DNA from 2 places in the Rouxiella sp. S1S-2 genome. Region 1 is predicted to be linked to the other one. Evidence: predicted binding sites of a transcription regulator. Region 1 holds the regulator's gene; the other holds the start of a gene.
The links. The regulator CRP, encoded in region 1, controls carbon source genes, mostly activating them, when cyclic AMP is high. The targets are predictions, from matches to a motif close to ATGTGANNNNNNTCACAT.
Positions count from the first base shown of each region.

Region 2: the regulator CRP is predicted to act here: its motif matches at 1,595-1,612, upstream of deoC (deoxyribose-phosphate aldolase).

Region 1 covers NZ_WFKL01000001.1:580,986-584,409, forward strand. Annotated here, with positions in the region: gene GA565_RS02645 (YccS/YhfK family putative transporter) at 1-1,903, opposite strand, end outside; gene crp (cAMP-activated global transcriptional regulator CRP) at 1,967-2,599, opposite strand; gene GA565_RS02655 (OsmC family protein) at 2,947-3,357, shown strand.
Region 2 covers NZ_WFKL01000001.1:4,847,629-4,851,052, forward strand. Annotated here, with positions in the region: gene deoA (thymidine phosphorylase) at 1-513, opposite strand, end outside; gene deoC (deoxyribose-phosphate aldolase) at 601-1,380, opposite strand; gene GA565_RS22170 (TatD family hydrolase) at 1,836-2,618, opposite strand; gene GA565_RS22175 (patatin family protein) at 2,618-3,424, opposite strand, start outside.

The sequences.
Region 1 (3,424 bases):
TGCTCGGACCGTCGTAGGTCAGGCGCTGCTGACAGCTTTGCAGCGCAATCTCGCAGGTTTGCAAATACTGCATCGCCAGCTTGGGCGTCAGCATGTAGTGCTCGCGGGCCAAAATCGTCATTCCATTGATGTGGTCGACAATAAACTGGCTGTGCATCACCCACAGACGCATATCGTTTAAATAGCGCGAATTGAACCCAGGTTCCTGCATCGCCTGATTAAGCGACGTAAATAGCTGATTATGCGCCTGGTTGACCTTCATGCGCGCATAGGCCAACTGCGCAGGGTCGGGGTCATCCGCCAGCACTAAACGCACTGCCTCCTGATCGGCCTCCAGCGCCTGATGCGCGTTAGTACGCAACAGGCCGCTCTGCCACTGTGGCCATAGCCAGATAGTGCCACCAAACGCCAGCGCACAGCCTATCAGCGTATCAAGCAGCCTCGGCAGCAGGAAGTTGGCGCCGTTTAATCCCAAAATTTGCAGGGTATAAACTGCCGTTACCGTCAGCCCAATCATCCCCAATCCGTAGTTTTTGCGCAGCACGGTGTATGAAATTAAGGTAATCATCAGCATGAAAAACAGCTGCAGATTTTGCGGGAGGGCAAGCTGCAGAAGCCCTGCGGCAATGATAAGCCCAATCAGCGTGCCTAACGCACGGTGCTGAATGCGCACGCGGGTGGCGTTATAGCCGTTTTGGCTGACCAGCAGGGTCGTCAGCAGGATCCAATAGGGTTTGGGTAAATTAAAAAATAGCCCCAGACTGCTGCCGATGGCCAGAATAACCCCCAAACGTCCCGCATTGCGCAGTGCGGCCGACTTGAATGACAAATAGCTTTTCAACGCCGCCCAGAACGGCAGGCGGGCCTGGGTTTGCATCAGGTCACGGCGATAAAGCGGGCGCTGGGTACGCAGCAGTCTCGCAATGCGACTGAAGTGGTAATAGCAAAACTGGCCGACCGGGTTGTCACGGTAGCGCGAAGATATTTTTTCCAGCGCCGCCAGCTCATTGGCCATAGTGAAGCGCTCGGAACGGCGGTGATAAAGAATGTCGTTGGCAATCACCCGCAGACGGGCAGCAATCACCTGAGCATTGCGGCGAATTACCGCCTCGGCATGACTCTCCTCCATCAGCTTTTGCACCTCGGTGGGCAGATGCAGACTCACCGTAATGTGCTCCTGAAGGTCTAGTGCTACCTGAAAACGTCTCAACAGCTTTTTATGATGCTGGTGGTCGTGCGTCGGCAGCATGTGCAACTGCTGATAAAGCAGAGCAATCAAGTCGATGACTTTTTGTTGCCTGTTCAGCAGCGGCGGTAGGGCGGTATCGGGATCGGTATGCTGGGTCAGTAGGCTGTATTTGGCTTCAAAATAGTCGGCGAGTTCGAGATACAGCTGGCTTAGGGTTTCGCGCATAGGCTGCTCTTCAGACAGGCGAAACCACAGCCAGTTAAATACGCCGTACCAGGCAGTCCCGACCACAAACAGCAGTGGCGCATGCCAAATCGGCACTACGCCCGCCATGCTGAGCGTAAAGATAGCGGCAACCAGCGCGCCCGGTAATAGACGCGCATGCAGCGGACTTATCGCCCCCGTCACGCCGATGACCAGCGTCAGGCCGAGCATGATAAGCGGCAGCGGCAGATGCCAGTTAACCAACATCAACTGTAGCAAAATACTGCTGACGGCGAACAGTGATCCACCGACCAACAGGCGTTTGAAAAAGCGTTTATGTGGGGTATCGAGACCTGAAATGTTGCAGCATGCGGGCACCAACGCGAACAGCAGACCCATTTTCAACTGGCCAAACAGCATAGCGAAGGCAATGGGCAGGCAGAGAACCAGCGTTTGTCTTAGCGCATAGTTAACTTCAGGGTGATAAAAAAGTCTTTGCCAAAGCGTCATTTTTGTGCAGATAGGCTAACAAAAACGGCGCAACAGTTATCTGCTGCGCCGTTTTTAAGACGATTAACGGGTGCCGTAAACGACAATCGTTTTACCGTGGGCTGAAATCAGACTTTGATCTTCAAGCATTTTAAGAATTCGACCCACAGTTTCGCGTGAACAGCCGACTATTTGACCGATTTCTTGACGGGTAATTTTGATCTGCATGCCATCGGGATGGGTCATGGCATCCGGCTGTTTAGCCAGATTCAGCAGAGTTTGTGCAATACGACCGGTCACGTCGAGGAAGGCAAGGTTGCCCACTTTCTCGGACGTTATCTGCAGTCGGCTTGCCATCTGTGCGGACAGGCGCATCAGAATGTCTGGATTAACCTGGATGAGCTGGCGAAATTTCTTGTAGGAAATTTCGGCCACTTCACAGGCAGTTTTGGCTCTAACCCATGCACTACGTTCCTGTCCTTCTTCGAAGAGTCCCAGCTCGCCGATGAAGTCACCTTGGTTAAGGTAGGAAAGTATCATTTCTTTGCCTTCTTCATCTTTAATCAGAACGGCAACCGAACCTTTCACGATGTAGTAAAGCGTTTCGGCTTTTTCACCTTGGTGAATCAGCGTACTTTTAGATGGATACTTATGTATATGACAATGAGACAGGAACCATTCGAGAGTAGGGTCTGTTTGTGGCTTGCCGAGAACCATTAGCTATTATCCTCTTATTATCGCTGCCCAAAATCACAGGGCTTTGAAATCCCTGTTCGGCGATTTTTTACTTCGCGCTCTTTTAGCATATGAACTGACCAGCAATGCTGCAAGCGGCAGGTGGAGTGATTTCAGCTGTAATTTGCCATTATCACCAAGGTTATCCTGTTAACACCTAAAAAACCTAGCCGCAACTTGTTGGAAAGTTTCTTTCGGCTTTGTTTGTAGCACAGGTTTGCGGACGTGTCTTGTGTTGTCTCGCTTCAGCATGATGCGGATCGAGTTCCATTGCCAGTTTCAGGGGTTAAGGGTAGTCTGTTTTAAAAATTATTACCGGAGAAAGGCAAATGCAAGCACGGGTAAAGTGGGTTGAAGGGTTAACGTTTCTCGGAGAATCTTCGTCTGGACATCAGGTCATTATGGACGGCAATGCGGGTGACAAATCCCCTAGCCCGATGGAAATGCTGCTCATGTCGGCAGGCGGTTGCAGTGCGATTGACGTAGTGTCGATTCTGCAAAAAGGCCGCAACGAGGTGTTGGGCTGCGAAGTGAAACTGACCTCCGAACGTCGTGAAGAGGCGCCGCGTCTGTTTACCCGCATCAACCTGCACTTTATCGTCACCGGCAAAGATTTGACCGATAAAGTGGTTGAACGTGCCGTGAGCCTGTCGGCCGAAAAATATTGCTCGGTTTCACTGATGCTCGGCAAAGCGGCCACCATCACTCACAGTTTTGAAGTGATTGATGCTCAAGAGTAATCAGCCCGGTTTGCTGTTTAGGCAATAGAAAGTGATAAAACGCCGCGCCGTGAAGGTTAGCGGCGTT
Region 2 (3,424 bases), 4.3 Mb from region 1:
TTTGTCCGCCGGTGCCAGTGAATTAGTCTGGCCAATAATCGCGACACCCACGTTCTGAATTATCTTTCTAAAACGGTCATCGTCGGGAAAAATATCAAATCCCGGAATGCTCTCGAGCTTGTCGAGCGTGCCGCCAGTATGACCCAGTCCACGACCGGAGATCATCGGGACAAAACCTCCGCAAGCCGCAACCATCGGCCCCAGCATCAGCGAGGTCACATCACCTACGCCGCCGGTCGAGTGCTTGTCGACCATCGGACCATTGAGACTTAGATGCTTCCAGTTTAAAACAGTCCCTGAATCACGCATCGCCATGGTCAACGCAACGCGCTCATCCATATTCATGTCATTGAAATAGATGGTCATCGCCAGCGCAGCAATTTGACCTTCAGAGACTTTACTGTCGCGAACGCCGTTAATAAAGAAGCGAATTTCTTCTTCGCTCAGCGGTTGCCCATCGCGCTTTTTTCGAATTATTTCTTGAGCCAGAAAGGTTTTTTGTACAGAAGCCACGTCTCACCCCAATTTGCAAACAGAGAGGAAATCACCACACAAACCGTTGAACCACAGGCGACGACCCGCGCCGCCCAAGGGGAGAAGTTAGTAGCCGCTGCCGGATTTTTGCCCCTGATGACCCAACGTGGTCAACAGGCTTGCCAACAGGCTGGATGCACCAAAGCGGAAGTGGCGCGCATCGGCCCACTCACGGCCCAGAATATCGTCCGCTAGCGCCAGATACTGCGCGGCGTCTTCGGCTGTTTTCACACCACCCGCCGGTTTGAAGCCAACAGACTGGCCCACGTTCAGCTCGTTAATCACGCGCATCATCAGCTCGGCGCTGTGAAGGGTGGCGTTTTCCGGTACTTTACCGGTTGAGGTTTTAATAAAGTCAGCACCGGCGTTAATCGCGATTTCCGACGCTTTACGAATTAATGAATCCTGCTTCAGCTCACCGGTTTCGATGATAACTTTCAGCAAAATTTTAGCCTCATGACAGGCCTGCGCACACTGTTTGACCAGCTCAAAGCCCACTTGTTCATTACCGGCCATCAGCGCCCGATACGGAAACACGACGTCAACTTCATCGGCACCGTAGGCGATGGCGGCGCGAGTTTCAGCCAGTGCAATCTCAATGTCATCGTTACCGTGCGGGAAGTTGGTCACCGTCGCGATACGAATGTCTGGCGTACCCTGTTCGCGCAGTGTTTTACGCGCAATGGGAATGAAACGTGGATAAATGCACACGGCTGCGGTGTTGCCCGCCGGACTTTTGGCCTGATGACAAAGTGCGATCACTTTTGCGTCTGTATCGTCTTCATTCAGGGTGGTTAAATCCATCAGACTCAGCGCGCGCTGCGCTGCTGCGGTTAAATCGGTCATAACACTCTCCAACAATTTTCAATCCTGAAACGCCTTCAGAACCGAGCATACAGTCGAGGACGTTTATGCGTCACTGCGCGATAAATCGTCCTGCACCTTGGCGAGCAGACGAACACAATCGCTACCTGTTTAGTACATTTGAACAGGTTTTCGTCACTTAGGATGTGCAGTATTTCACACAAAATGAAAATCGATTGCAACGTTACTCTGAAAAATGAGAGGTGAATCACACTTAAGGGCTATAAGCTCAGACTTGGGCACTGAGTAAAAGTGTATACCTGAATCATGACAAACGATGATTCAGACAACACTCTCCATGCCATAGATTCTACCCCAATCGTAAATGTTATTTAAATAACATTTACGATTAATTTCACACCTTGAGTATTGGAATTGATTTATTAAAAGGGCAAAGACACTGAGATTAATGTTATTTAAATAACAAATGGTGGCATTTAGGCATGAGGAATATTGAAAACGCGTCGTGTATTTTCCAGAAGTGCCTGAGCAAGTTGCTCGGCAGGTTCAGAACGCAGTTCGCAGAGGACCTCAAAAACGCGAGCGGCGCGTTCAGGTCTGTTAGGTTGCCCCTGAAAACCCTGCAGCGGCATGTCAGGGGCATCGGTTTCCAACAGCAGTGAAGAAAGCGGGAGTTGGGCCATCACCTGACGGGTTTTCTGCGCACGTTCGTAGGTGATAGTACCGCCTACGCCAATAGCGAATCCGAGCCGCACGAAGGCCTGTGCCTGAGAAAGACTGCCAGCAAAACCGTGAACGACGCCTGTAGCAGGCAACGACGCCTTACGCAGCATAGCCGCAAGCGGATCGTGCGACCGGCGTGAATGCAGGATCATCGGCAGGTTATGTTGCCTGGCCAGTTTGAACTGTTCCCGAAGCAGCCGCTGCTGTTTATCAAACATCGGCGTCTCCATATATAAGTCCAGCCCCGTTTCTCCGATAGCGACCAGCTTCGGATGCCGCTGTGCCAGGCTCTCAGCAAGCTGGTCAAGACAGGCTTCGCTGTGGGTGGCAATGCAAATCGGATGCAGACCCAGGGCGGCAAAAATCGGCGGATGGGTCTCGGCAAGCTGTAAAACGTGATTAAACCGACCGGCCTCCACAGCGGGCAAAATGAGTTGATTAACCCCGGCCTCAGCCGCCAGACGCAGGCTCTCGGCTTCATGGCCCGTAAACGGCGGAAAATCAAAATGGCAGTGGGTATCAATAAATGCACGCATCACAGCTTGTCTCCTTCACCCTCAATTTTCGGCAGCTCAAAGGCATTTGCCGCCGGGAGAAAGCCGCTGTCTCGACGAGAATCGGTCAGCGCTACCTGATCCGTTAATATTTTACTTGCGCCGATGCTTTCAACTGGCGCTCTCTCTGTCGACACCTTTTCTACCGGTAAAATATCAACCGGCAGAGGCTCAAGCACGAGGGTTCCCGCTTCAATTAAATCAGCCTGATTTGCGGCGGCGCTAAGCGGAAGCTCAATTTCTGGAGAAATAACCGGCGGCACCACGGGTTTTGGCCTTCTGGTAACGCGCGGGGTAATAATCGGCAGTGGCCGATCGTTTTCACGCGGCAGCAACCAATGAGAAACAATAGACAGAAAGTAACGCGCACAGCGACGCCCCAGGTGATAGTCCTGATTCAAAGCCGGTAAACGACTGCCGAGGGCGTGACTGGCGAGCGGCTTGGGCGGGAATATTTCGAAAATACGCAGGTCGCCCGGCGGATTTTCTATAAATTGCTGAATGCGGTAATAGCTTTTTTCATGATGCTGCACCATGTGAACCAACTGTTGCAGGCTACTTTCACTAAGCCACTGTTCCATGCGCTTCATCCACTGCGGGGTATAAAACATCGCCGAGGGCACAGTGCGGATCACCACGATAGTATCGGCTCCGCGTCGATAGGCTTCTTCCACCGGAATAGCATCGCTGATACCACCATCCTGATAGCTGACACCGTCGAGGTCGACGCCCATGCGGTAAAATCCGGGGATGGCGCTGGAGGCTTTGATAACCGGCAGCCAGCTCTC